4 regions of the Arthrobacter sp. TmtSoilC51 genome follow, and region 3 is predicted to be linked to each of the others. Evidence: riboswitches for the same ligand, from Rfam matches in the RefSeq annotation. Region 3 holds a riboswitch; each other region holds the start of a gene.
What was found. A riboswitch is a leader RNA that binds a small molecule or an ion and turns the genes downstream of it on or off. The one in region 3 is predicted to bind cyclic di-AMP.
Positions count from the first base shown of each region.

Region 1: another riboswitch for cyclic di-AMP. It lies ahead of ACZ5G6_RS21960 (hypothetical protein); the one in region 3 lies ahead of ACZ5G6_RS03960 (aggregation-promoting factor C-terminal-like domain-containing protein).
Region 2: another riboswitch for cyclic di-AMP. It lies ahead of ACZ5G6_RS05120 (M23 family metallopeptidase); the one in region 3 lies ahead of ACZ5G6_RS03960 (aggregation-promoting factor C-terminal-like domain-containing protein).
Region 4: another riboswitch for cyclic di-AMP. It lies ahead of ACZ5G6_RS01885 (NlpC/P60 family protein); the one in region 3 lies ahead of ACZ5G6_RS03960 (aggregation-promoting factor C-terminal-like domain-containing protein).

Region 1 covers NZ_AP035877.1:4,806,917-4,810,122, reverse strand. The annotation lists gene ACZ5G6_RS21960 (hypothetical protein) at 1-1,191, opposite strand, end outside; cyclic di-AMP (ydaO/yuaA leader) riboswitch at 1,194-1,344, opposite strand; gene ACZ5G6_RS21955 (hypothetical protein) at 1,474-1,707, opposite strand; gene ACZ5G6_RS21950 (ATP-dependent DNA ligase) at 1,755-2,822, shown strand; gene ACZ5G6_RS21945 (DUF6480 family protein) at 2,903-3,178, opposite strand.
Region 2 covers NZ_AP035877.1:1,076,895-1,080,100, reverse strand. The annotation lists gene ACZ5G6_RS05125 (C40 family peptidase) at 1-389, opposite strand, end outside; cyclic di-AMP (ydaO/yuaA leader) riboswitch at 394-557, opposite strand; gene ACZ5G6_RS05120 (M23 family metallopeptidase) at 703-1,533, opposite strand; cyclic di-AMP (ydaO/yuaA leader) riboswitch at 1,538-1,774, opposite strand; gene ACZ5G6_RS05115 (iron-dependent transcriptional repressor DtxR) at 1,954-2,649, opposite strand; gene serC (phosphoserine transaminase) at 2,953-3,206, shown strand, end outside.
Region 3 covers NZ_AP035877.1:821,496-824,701, forward strand. The annotation lists gene ACZ5G6_RS03955 (glycosyltransferase) at 1-199, opposite strand, end outside; gene ACZ5G6_RS03960 (aggregation-promoting factor C-terminal-like domain-containing protein) at 425-1,237, opposite strand; cyclic di-AMP (ydaO/yuaA leader) riboswitch at 1,243-1,400, opposite strand; gene ACZ5G6_RS03965 (sensor histidine kinase) at 1,536-3,029, opposite strand; gene ACZ5G6_RS03970 (response regulator transcription factor) at 3,033-3,206, opposite strand, start outside.
Region 4 covers NZ_AP035877.1:381,185-384,390, forward strand. The annotation lists gene ACZ5G6_RS01875 (NCS2 family permease) at 1-952, opposite strand, end outside; gene ACZ5G6_RS01880 (copper resistance CopC family protein) at 1,066-1,689, shown strand; cyclic di-AMP (ydaO/yuaA leader) riboswitch at 1,864-2,032, shown strand; gene ACZ5G6_RS01885 (NlpC/P60 family protein) at 2,036-2,800, shown strand; gene ACZ5G6_RS01890 (NAD(P)/FAD-dependent oxidoreductase) at 2,967-3,206, opposite strand, start outside.

The DNA.
Region 1 (3,206 bases), 1.1 Mb from region 3:
GCCGGTCGGCTTTGGCTTTGGCGCCGGAGCCTGTGTTGGAGTAGGCGCCGGAGTGACAGTGGGGGCCGGCGTCGTCGTGGCAGGTGGGGTGGTAACCGTGTCCGACGGAACCGGGCTCGGGGCTGGCTGGGTTGGGACAGGAGTTGTCACGCCCGGCACAGGAACAACAGCCGACGGGACTGCCGAAGGAACCCAGACAGGATCCGCGAGTGAAACTTGCGGAGTCGGAAGGGACGACGGCGATCCCTGAGCGGGTGCCTCTTCTGACGACTGCGTTGCAACAGTTGCCGGCTGTCCGGCCTCGCTGGTGGCCGCCGAAGCAGCAGTGGAGTTGGACGAGCTGGGTGCGGGGGTGGCCGAGGTTGACTGCCTGCTGTCGCCACCAGTCTTTGCGTCACTGGCTTCCTGGGCCGGTGTTTCCTGCCCGAAGAAGGGAAGCTCGAAGGCCTGGCTCACGGTGCCAACGGTCAATACCAAGCCCAAAGCTCCGGCGACGACTGCCATGCGCTGGCCCATTGTCTTGACCGAGGCCGCCTTTGTGAGGACGGCGTGTGGTTCGTGGCTGAAGGACGATCCACCCACTGATGACCCGCCCAAGGATGAAGCTCCGAACGTAGGGGCACCGCCTGCCGAGGGCTGGGCTGCTCGCGTGCGGAGGGCCTTCCGGCTTGCGAGGCCAGCCGCAGCGGTGGCGGCTGCCGCCAGCTGGGCGGGGCTCTTCGCCTGTGCCGGGGATGCAGAGGGCATCGGTGAAGCAGCGGCCACCGTCGGTATGGCGGCAGTGGCGGGCTCCGGAGTGGAAGAAGCGGCATCCACCGTCGGGATGGCGGCAGTGGCGGGCTCCGGAGTGGAAGCCGGTTCGGGGGCGATCGGTGCGGGAGCTTGAACAGTTGGAATCGCAGCCGTTGCCGGTTCCAACGGAGCAGAGTCCGCGGGCGTTGTTTCAGCAAGAGCGATGACCGCCTGGGCTGCCCGCTCACGCTCTGCGGCGCGAGCGGCCGCGCGCGTAGTGGGTGCCGCGGTGGTGGGATTAGAAGCAGCGGTGGGTTCCGGCGTCGTGCTTGTTGACGCTGCTTCTGCTGCTGGCGCACTGGTGGAGGATCCGCTGGGTTGGGCCCGACGGCGTCCGGTTGGCTGGGTACGCTCGCGCGCTATTTGGGCGCGGCGCGGCTGATCCATGGTTGGGGACATGGTGGTTGCCTCTCAACGCCTGCGAGGTTAGCTGTCGGGTTCGGACGAGGCCGTCCGGCCGCACATGGCGGCTTCACCCCAAGGGCCCATGGAGAATCAGGCCCGGGAACTCTGGGTCCCCCGTCTCTGCCGCGAGTCTGGCGGATTCCGGTTTGCGGCAGAGCTCGGCGTCAACCCGGAAGCGGCCCAGCGGAGATACGGGTCGCTCTTCGACGGTACATGAGCAGCAAACTAAAGTCACATTAATGTAACGGGCGGGACGTCTTCCAGAGCGAAGGTCGGTTAGGACTTAGGCTCCGGGGCCGGAGCCGGGGCGGGCAGCTCGTGCTGGATCCTTTGGACTTGGTGTGCGTAATGGGTCTCGGGTCGGAAAATTTCGTCCGCCACACCCAGCATCCCACCCGTGGCGCCGCGCCGGACTTTCCCCTTGCTGTTCTGGCGCGAGACCCAGAACCAAAGGGCCGCAATGAGGGCAGGTGCTGCCAGTACGGCCACAAGAACGGCCAAGATATCCATCGCCCAAGACTAGCTTTCGGCATGTACTGGCCGGTAGACATAGTCCTATGGACCTGCCCGTGATGCCGCCCGTTTCGCCCATGCTCGCCAAGTCCGTGCCCAACATTCCGGATGTGGGGCATTACGAGCCCAAGTGGGACGGGTTCAGGACCATTGTTTTCAAAGATGGTGACGAGATCATCCTGGGCAGCCGCAACGAACGCCCCATGACACGGTATTTCCCGGAACTGGTGGAAGCCCTCAAGAAGAACCTTCCGGACAAGTGCGTCATCGACGGCGAGATCGTCCTCATAGCGAACAACAGGCTCGACTTCGAAGGCCTTCAGCAGCGCATCCACCCCGCCGACAGTCGTGTGCGGATGCTGGCTGAAAAGACGCCGTCCTCCTTCATTGGATTCGACATCCTGGCGATAGGAGATGAGGACCTCATGGACAAGCCGTTTTCCGAGCGTCGCGCTGCCCTGGAGAAGGCCCTGGCCAAGGCTGAGGCGCCCGTGTACGTAACGCCGGCGGTGACGGAACTGGACCAAGCGCAGGATTGGTTCGTGCAGCTGGAAGGTGCTGGGCTGGACGGCATACTTTCCAAACCGCTCGGCGGGACATACCAGCCGAATAAGCGGGTCATGTTCAAAACCAAGCATGAACGCACCGCCGACTGCGTAGTGGCTGGATTTCGCTGGCATAAGACAGGAAAGGTTGTGGGGTCGATGCTGCTCGGGCTCTATAACGACGCCGGCCAGCTGCAGCACGTTGGGGTGGTGGCTTCATTTCCCATGGCCAAGCGCGAAAGCCTGGTGGCCGAACTCGAGCCATACCAGACCGAGTTCAGCGAACATCCTTGGGGCCAGTGGGCTGATCAAGGAGATGCAGCAACCACTGGCTCCCGCATGCCTGGCGCACAGAGCCGGTGGAGCGCTGGCAAGGACTTCTCCTTTGTTCCCCTCCGGCCAGAGCTCGTCATCGAGGTCGCCTACGACTACATGGAGGGCGAGCGGTTCCGGCACACCACCCAGTTTCGCCGGTGGCGGCCGGACCGGACTCCAGGGAGTTGCACCTATTCCCAGCTGGAGGAGCCGGCTGATTACGACCTCGGGGAGATCCTGAGGCTGCCGTAACCGGAGTCGGCCGCCGCTATTACGTCGTTGGGCCGCTGTTACGTTGTTGGGCAGCGACGAAACAGCGGCTGGGAGACGACCTACTCTTCGTGGCCTTGGTCGCCGCTCATACTGCCCTCGCCCGGCGGGGTTTCTCCCGGGGGCACCCCGCCACCGGGCTCCAGTCCCGTGATGTTCCCGTCCGCAGGATCGGGGTTGGACGATGCCGCGGGGTCCTTGTCCTCTTCCTGGCGCATATCCGGATCGGCGTGGACATCGCCCGGGTCGCCCGCAGTGTCGCCGGCCGTATCGTCCCGCTCGGTTGCGCCCGAGGCCCCGAAGGTCCGCGGATCGTCTTCCGGGTCATAGCTGGTCATGGTGAACCCCTTCCTAAGCAAACTTACT
Region 2 (3,206 bases), 260 kb from region 3:
GAATCCTTGGCCGTGGAGGACAGGGCAGAGAGTGCGCCGTTCGCCTGGCTATCGCTAGTCTGCGTGCGCTGGGAGGCCCGCTGAACCTTGGGGGCTTCCTTGGTGGCCACTACCGGGCTCTCGAAGGAAACGGTTGCGGTGGGCTCGGCGGTGACAACTGCGGTGGCTACCAACTGCTGGGTGCTGGAGCTTTCCGACTTGGAAACGTCAGTATCTGCGGCCTGGGCCGGGAGTCCGACGCTGAGAACGAGTCCAGAGGCTGCGGCCAGAACGGCGGCTTGGCGGCCTACGGTGCCTGCATTGGTTGAGACAGCCTTGGAAAGGTTGTTCAACGGGTTCGTACGAACCAATTCGGCGCGATGGCGCGCAGGGGTAGTGCGTGATGACACGAAGGTAGCCTCTCCCAATGCCTGCGAGGTGAGCTGTCGGATTCGGATGGGAGTCATCCGGCCGCGCGGCTTCCGGGAAGCTTTTGCGACTTAACCCCAAGGCCTTCTGATTCGAAGACCAAAATTGGTTCCCCCGCCCCTGCCAGACGATTTTTGCGAACGGACCTTGAGTGGTGGCAGAGCTAGGCAATCCACCCAAGTGCATCGGCCCCCTAAAAAGCCGATGCGCTTTAGACGGTACAACAGATATTCGTGAATGTCACATTCAGGTCACGGGGCGTGTCATCAATGCGAGAGAGCACCATCAACTAGCTCAGAGCCAACCCATGGGATCTACGACCTCGCCGTTTACCTGGACCTCAAAATGGAGGTGGCAGCCGGTGGATGCGCCCGTGGTGCCGCTGAGCGCGACGGTATCGCCACGGTTGACGGTCTGACCCACCTTGACGTTGAAGGACGACAGGTGGTTGTACGTGGTCTCGAGGCCGTTGCCGTGATCAACCACTACGCGGTTGCCTCCGCCATACTCATGCCAGCCCGCGAACGTGACCTTGCCTGCGGCTGCGGCGTGAACAGCGGTACCGCACTGGGCCACGAAGTCCTGGCCACGGTGGAAGTCACCCGTGCCGCCGGTGAGCGGGCTGACGCGATAGCCAAAGGGCGACGCCGTGACCAACTTGTCCAGTGGACTGCCCAAGGTGCCAAGTGAGGAGGCGCGCTGGATGCTGCCCGCAGACTGCGCGCTCAGCAGCTGCTTGAGCTTGCCGTCAGGATCGGCTGCGGTGGCGACCGCTGCGCGGCTGAAATCGATTTTGGCAGACGCTGCCGCAGAAACCTCGGGCTGGCTGCCACCGGGCACGGTCAGGGCTGCCTCAGTCTGACCGGACTCGGATGTGGCCATGACGGGGCTTGTGGCCGGCAGACCTACAGTCAGGGCAAGTCCGGTGGCGGCAAGCGCAACTCCGGCTTTCTGCCCGACACCACTGGCTGCGGCGAAGTCGGCTACCTGGCGCAATGGGCTCTTGCGGCGGCGCACCTGACGCGGGGTGTCGCGTGGCCGGATCTCCATTGCGGCGCGGGCTGGCCGCAGCTCAGCAGCGGGGCCGGACGCGCGGCGGCGACCCCTGACGTTCTGCGATGTCAAACTCTGTTCCTCTCTAGAAAGCCTGCGAAGTTAGCTGTCGGATTCGGGTCAGAGAGTTCAAAGACCCGGTCCGCACGAAGCGCAAACGGCACACAGGTATCCCAAGGAGGACTTGCGTTAGTAGGCACTTCTGCTGCGGACTTCACCCCAAGGCTGCTTCTTTAGGCAGCCGCTTGTGGTTCCCCCGCCTCTGCCAGTAGTTGATGACACACCTGATCCGCTGGCAGAGCTCGGCTCCAGATCAGGTAACGCTTTGGTATCGGCGCTAGTAGATAACTATAGGCGATTAAAGTCCGCAGTAATAAATTCGTTATCTTTCGAAACACCGTGTTGTGGCGTGGCTCCATACCATCAATCGCGGAAACCCGCAGGTCACACGCGCGCCAAAGACCCCAACGTGAGATCTGACACGCCGGAAAGTCAGCTAACGGCGACGAAGACGTGCGCGGCTACCTCGGGAGGCAGCTCCAGCGCTCCTTCAATGCCGGGAACGCGAACAGAGATGTACTCCCCCACCCTCTCCAAGGAGACGGTGGCGCCGGGACGAATCCCGCCTTCATCAAGCTGGGTGAGGAGTTCCGGCTCAACCTGGATGGGCTCAGCGAGTCGGCTGACGACTACGCGTGAATCGGCGGCGTACCCGTCCATCGCGTGCAGCAGGTTGACGTCCAGGCGCGCAAGGGGCTGGCCGGCGAGGCCGCCAAGTGCCTCCAGGCCCGGAATGGGGTTGCCATACGGCGACTCGGTGGGATGTTCCAACAACTCATACAACCGCCGCTCCACACGTTCGCTCATGACGTGCTCCCAGCGACATGCCTCGTCATGGACATACGCCCAGTCGAGACCAATGACGTCCGCCAGAAGCCTCTCGGCAAGGCGGTGCTTTCGCATGACTTCAGTGGCCCGCTTGCGTCCGACCTCAGTCAACTCCAGGTGACGGTCGTTGGACACAATCACCAGGCCGTCGCGCTCCATGCGTCCGATGGTCTGGGAAACTGTGGGTCCCGAATGGCGCAAACGCTCGGCAATACGTGCGCGAAGAGCCACGATGTTCTCTTCTTCAAGCTCCAAAATGGTCCGAAGATACATCTCAGTGGTATCGATCAGATCCGTCATCCAGCTCAGCTCTCCTCGAACGCATTTGTTGCGTAATCTCCACCGTACCGCGTCCCAGCCAAGGTGGACGGTGTGCAATCGACACCTCAGGAACGCCAACCCTAGCCTAGCTTATTTGGAATTACTCTGGATAATGTTTCCGCGGGCACGAATGCCCGTAGTGGTTCAGGCATTCCACGTGGCGGACTATGACAACCGCAGATTCCTGAGCGCGGGCCCGGTCAGGCAGAATGATGGAGTCGAAGGGGCAGCCGATGCCACCTGCCACCTCCCCTCTCTAACCGATACCCATTGGAGCCACACGTGAGCGACAACAGCATCACTATTCCCGCCGACCTGCTGCCCAAGGACGGACGCTTCGGCGCAGGACCCTCCAAGGTCCGCCCGGAACAGGTCCAGGCCTTGTCCGCCGCATCGACCACCATTCTTGGCACATCCCACCGTCAGGCGCCCGTCAAGAACCTGGTGGGCTCGGTCCGCGAAGGACTCAGCCAGTTCTTCCGCGCACCTGAGGGCTACGAGGTTGTCCTCGGCGTCGGCGGCTCCACCGCTTTCTG
Region 3 (3,206 bases):
GCGCGTGCAGCCGGCGCAGGCTCCACTCGATGTGGCCTTCCTCGTTGAAGACGGGAACCGCGACGTCAAGGACGGGAACTGTTCCCCGGATGTTCACGGGAGACCGCCGCGACCGCTGTTGAGGCACGGCTGAAGCACCACAGTGCCCAGCGTGTGCAGCGTGCTGCACTGCGTTGCCGGCTGGATCTATGAGCGTCATGCATCCAGCATGCGGCCAAGGATTATGAGGGCTTTAGGCAGCCGCTGTGATGCGACTGTGAAACGTGGAAAGCCTTCAAACGGGGAAACGGCCTGAACCGCGAAAACCGCCCCGGTTCCTGCCGGTCGCTTCAAAAAACACTGCGAACGGCGGAAATGGGGCGGCAATCAGGCCCTGCACGATTGAGCCCGCTGGGGTGGGCTCAAGCCTGCTTCAGGGTTTGGCTTAGTACCAGTTGTTGGCCAAGTGGAAGGCAAGGGCGGCCGAGGGGGAGCCGTAGCGTTCCTTGATGTAGTTCAGGCCCCACTTGATCTGGGTCTGGTAGTTGGTCTCCCAGTCAGCGCCGGCAGTCGCCATCTTGGAAGCCGGCAATGACTGCACGATTCCGTAGGCGCCACTGGAGGCGTTGGTCGCGGTGGTCCGCCAGTTGGATTCCTTCTCCCACAGCGTGTTCAGCGCAGTCATTTCGCCCGGACCCCAGCCGTAGTTGGCGAGGATGCTGGCGGCGTACGCCTTGGCAGCTGCGGGATCGTCCACTGCCTTGGGGGCAGCTGCGGCGGCTGCGGCTGCAGCAGCGGCGGCATCTGCAGCCTGCTTGGCGGCTGCGTCAGCGGCAGCCTTCTCGGCGGCGGCTTGTGCGGCCGCTGCCTGGTCCGCGGCAGCCTTCTCAGCGGCGGCCTTCTCGGCGGCGGCTTGTGCGGCCGCTGCCTGGTCTGCGGCGGCCCTATCGGCGGCGCCCTTCTTGGCGGCAGCATCCAAGGAAGCTGAGATTTCCGCTGATTTGTTGCTGACCTGGGCGGTAGCCTGCGTCTCGGACGCCTGGCTCGTTTCCGGGAGGTTGAACGCAGCGTTTGCGGCCTGGCCGAGCGAGGCGACGCCCAAGGCGGCGGCAACGACTCCTGCAACAACGGACATCCGCTGCCCCGTCTTGCCGCGGCGTGCAGCGTTCTTCAGAACGGTTTGCGACTTGGTCAGGGGAGCATTGTGTTCGTCACGGTGACGCGCGGAAGGGCGCGTCTGATCGTTGAATTCAGACATGTGTGATTACCTCTCAGCGCCTGCGGAGTTAGCTGTCGGGTTCGGATGAGGTCATCCGGCCGCGCGCGTAGCTGCGGCTTCACCCCAAGGGCAAGGAAAATACTGTGCCCGGAGACTCTGGGTCCCCCGTCTCTGCCTCGAATGAGAACGGAACTCCGGGAAGTGGCAGAGCTCGGCGCATCCCGGGTGTGGGGCCAGTTAGGGGCGACCCACCCTTTCGACGGTACAGGAGGTTTCGGCTTAAGTCACATTTAGGTAACAGAGATCACGATCACGGCGCGTCATGTTGCCCGATTCGTTATGCGCGTTCGTTTGAAACTGAGGGGAGCCGGAGGGCGAACTCAGTGCGTCCCGGCTTGGACGTAACTTCCACGCTTCCGCCGTGCGCTTGAACGATCGATTCGACAATGGACAAGCCCAATCCGGAGGTCCCCTCAGAGCCCGATCTTGCGGCGTCAGCCCGGGCAAATCGCGAGAAAATACGGCCTTGGAATTCGGGCGGAATGCCAGGCCCATCGTCAGTGACGGTGACCACCGCACTACCGTCAGCAGAGAGCATGACGCCTGTGACCACCGTGGTGCCGGGATCTGTGTGCTTGCGTGCGTTGGACAGCAGATTGGCCAACACCTGATGCAGTTGGGTTGCGTCACCGCGCACCGTAATCGGTTCGTCAGGGAGCTGGAGCTTCCAGATATGGTCCGGTGCCATCACCTTTTCGTCGCTGACGGTCTCGATCACCAGCTGCGTCAGGTCCACATCCGTGACCTTCAACGGCTGGCCTTCGTCCAGGCGCGCCAACAGCAGCAGGTCCTCCACTAGCGTGGTCATCCGTTCCGATTGGCTCTGGACGCGTGCCAAGGATTTTCGTCCATCGTCGGTGAAGTTCTCGGTCATGCGTAGCAACTCTGTGTAGCCGCGGATGGCGGTCAGCGGCGTCCGGAGTTCGTGGGACGCGTCGGCCACAAATTGTCGGACCTTGGTTTCGCTTTCCTGCCGGGCTGCCAGCGCCCTGGCAACGTTGTTGAGCATTTGGTTCAAAGCGTGGCCAACGCTGCCCACTTCCGTTCCCGGATGGGAGGCCGACGGCGGTACGCGCACCGCAAGTGCCACGTCACCGGCGTCGAGGGGCAGCCGCGAGACTTTCGTCGCGACTTCCGAAAGCTGCTCCAGGGGCCGCATGGTCCTACGGATAATGACGGTACCCGCGAGGCCGATCAGTACCAGGCCGCCAAGAGAAACAAACACCATGGTCCATACCAGCGATGCCTCGGCGTTTTGCTTGTCAGCCAACGGCAGTCCCGTCACGATCACGTCGCCGTAGGCGGTTTCAACGGCCACCAGCCGGTAGTCGCCATTGGACAATGAGCGGTCCACAGGCAGATTGCCGCGGGGGAGTGACAGCAGGACCTGCTTGTCTTCGGCCGACAGTGCGGCGCGCCGGCCGTTGGCATCTATGAGGCCCGAGTTGATGACGGTGGAACCATCGATCCTCGCGTTGAGGGTCCCGGCACCTTGGCCGCGGGCCTCCAGGGGATCTGGCCGGCCGCTTGAAGGAAAGTTCGACGGCGGCCTGCCGAAGTCATTCGCGCGGCTGGACGCCTGCTCCAACTGCTTATCGAGTTGCTTGTTGAAGTACATGTCCATGGAGGCATAGCTGACCACCCCGACTGCACCGCAAATCGCCACCAGCAATGCCATTGCCACCAGGACCAGTCGCGTGCGCAGATGCCAGGTTGAGGGATTGAACCAGCTCCGCTGGGTCTTGCGGGCTACTTCTGAAAGGGTGGACAAGGTTCAGTCCGCAGGCTTGATGACGTAGCCGGCCCCGCGGATGGTGTGGATCATCGGGGGGTGGTTGGCTTCGATTTTCTTGCGCAGGTAGGAAATGTACAGTTCCACGATGTTGGCCTGCCCGCCGAAGTCGTAGTCCCAGACGCGGTCCAGGATCTGTGCCTTGCTGACCACGCG
Region 4 (3,206 bases), 440 kb from region 3:
GAATGTTGCCGTGCTCGTCCACGGTTCCGGCCTCGTTGGCCAGGCCCACCATGGTGCCCATGGCGTCGAAGAAGATGCTGAGGAGGATCACGAAAGCCAGCAGCGCGGCGGCCACGAAACCGAGGTGCTCAAAGGCGCCGAAGGGGTTGGCTTTACCAATCAAGGAGAGGTCCGGAGCGCCCCATTCGGAAAGTGTGGGAGCCACGAGGGACCAGCCGCGAGGGTTGACGTTCTTGCCGTCGAAGCTTGGGCCAATATGGAGCGTGAATTCGAGGATGGCGGCCAGGGCAGTGGAGACCACGATGCCGATCAGGATCGCGCCGCGGACCTTTCGCACTACCAACGCGATGGTCAGGATCAGGCCGACAGCGAAAACCAACGTAGGCCACCCCATCAGCTTGCCGTCCACACCCAGGCCGAGCGGGACAGTGGTGCCCGCGGCATCCGGGATGCGCCGGACAAAGCCTGCGTTGACAAGGCCTATCAGGGCGATGAAGAGGCCAATGCCCACCACGATTGCCGTCTTGAGAGCTTCCGGGACGGCTTTGAAAACGGCCGTGCGGAATCCGGTGAGGACCAGGATCAGCATGGTGACGCCCGAAAGCACCACAAGGCCCATCATGTCCGGCCACGTCAGCTCCGGGTGGGAGGCAACTGTCACCGCTACGAATGCGTTCACGCCAAGGCCAGTTGCCACGGCGAAGGGGTGCTTCGCCCAAGCGCCCATGAGGATGGTGAGGATACCGGCCACAAAGGCCGTAGTGGCCGCGACGGCCGTGAAGCCGAGCGAAGCTCCGCTGGAGTCTGCCCCGGAAAGGATCAGCGGGTTCAGCACAACGATGTAGCTCATGGCAAAGAAGGTGGCGAATCCGCCACGTATTTCCCGCGAGTACGTGGAACCGCGTTCGGAGATCTTGAAGTAACGGTCGATTGCAGAACCTTGTTTAAGCATGAAGGTCTCCGGGGATCGGGGGAGTTTGCTCTCAAATCCTATGCCCGCCAATGTGGGCCGCTGGGACGATTCGCCTAGTCTGTAAGGAAGCCAACACTAGGAGAAACCGCCCCATGCGTACCATCCGCCCGCTTCTGGCCGCCGTCGTCGCCGCGCTGGCTTTCGCTTCAGCGTTGCTGTTTGCCGCCGCCCCGGCCTCCGCCCACGACGTCGCCGAATCAACAAACCCGGCGAACGGTGCCCGGGTGACTGAAGTGCCGGCGTCGGTATCCATCACGTTCAACAACCGGCCGCTGGCCATCGGCTCGGGTGTGACTGTCACCTCTGGTGGCGAAAACTGGGCGGACGGCGCAGTGGAAATCATCGACAACATGGCCGTGCAGAAACTTCGGCAGGGTGCTCCGGCCGGCGAATACACGGTGGTCTGGCGCGTGGTCAGCTCCGACTCGCACCCCATCGAGGGCACCTTTACGTTTACGGCATCCGGGACAAGCACGACGACGGCGAGCGGCCAGGCAGGTGCCTCCCAGTCGGCTTCGGTGGCTGTTCCGACGGCGGGCACGGCGGCCCCCGGTACCGAAAACATTGAGCCGGCTCCGGCCGCTTCCCAGCCCTTCCCCTGGAGCATCGTTGGCCTCGCCGTGGTGGCGATTGCCCTGGTGATCTTCCTCGCTGTTACAGCCCGGAAGAAACTCGCGGTTCCCAACGACCCGGATGGCGAAAATTCCCCGGAATAACAAGGTTTTCTACATACTTGCGAAGATCTCGAAATGGTCACCGCGACACGCCAAAACTGAACTTCTCGTTACGTAAATGTGACTTTGAGATGATCTTCCCGTACGGTTGTACCTGTGCCTGTTCCACGTAGCGGGCACTTCCGGCCTGATTGCCTAGCTCTGCCGCAGTCCGGAATCCGTTCGCAGACAAACCTACGGCAGAGACGGGGAACCCATTTTGGCCCGCTTTCAGAGCGCGCCTTGGGGTGAAGTCACGAAGCTTCCGCTGAACAGCGGGGGATAGTGGCCGGGTGACTCCCATCCGAATCCGACAGCTAACCTCGCAGGCATCGGGAGAGGCTCTTTCATGTCTTCACGCATTCTTCGCGGCCGTCGTAAGGCGGACAGCGTACGTCCTAATCCGTTCATCTCAATCTCCAAGGCCGTTGCCAGCAACGCCTCGGGCGCAGGTCGCCAGGCCGCTGTCATCGCAGCAGCTTCGGGCCTCGTCCTTACGGGTTCCATTGCTGCCCACGCAGCAGAAACCCCTGTTCAGCGCGACTCCAGCCCTGCTACGGTCGCCGAGACCGTCACCGAGGGTCCCACCAAGGTTGTTACGGCCGCATCCACGGCCAAGGTCAACTTCGAGCGCCCTGCGGTTGCTTCCGTAGCGGCTCCCGTTATTGAAAAGCCGGCGCCCGTTGCTCCGGCCCCGGCGGCCAAGGCTCCTGCGACCGCTACCGTTCAGGCGGCGGCAACCACTGCTGCCGCTCCCGTCGCGGCTGCCCCTGCTGCTGCAGCTCCGGCTGTTGGTGGCATTAACGCTGCCATGGTCGCCTCGGCTTACGCCCAGATCGGCATCTTCCAGGACTGCACCGCGATGGTCGAAAGGGCCCTCGGCTCCGCAGGCATTCCGGTTGGCGACCTCGCACCCATGCAGTTCATGAACTACGGCAAGGTTGTCAGCGACCCCCAGCCCGGTGACATGATCGTCCAGTCCGGCCACGTAGCTATCTACATCGGCAACGGCCAGGCCATCAGCGGTGGCATCAACGGTAACCAGACGGGCATCCACCCGATCAGCTGGCTTACCGCAACAGGCCCCATCACGTACGTACGCGCTGGCGCCTAAGCTTCACGCTCCAGCTCAAAAGGCCGATGCCTTCGAGGACCAAAGTCTTCGAAGGCATCGGCCTTTTTTCGTAACCGGCCCTTTAGCAATCGACCCTTTACGTACCGCTCTTTTGAGTTAATTTTTGTTCGTTTAAGGCAAGGACTGAACTGGCCTTCGGTGGTTTCTACGCCAGGGCGATGCCCGGCCCAGCTGGGAGAGCCACCTTGGATGAGATCGCTTGCCCCACGGCTTTGGCTTGCCGGAGTACTTCCTTGGGCGTGGGGGTGATGAGTTCGCCAACGCCCACCAAGTGCATGCCGACGGCACGCATGGCTGCCACGAGGTTCTGGCCAATGGCGATGCCGAGATCGGCCAGCATGCGGCGCAGTTGACTCTGGGCGCAGCGCGTCACCACAATGTGGTC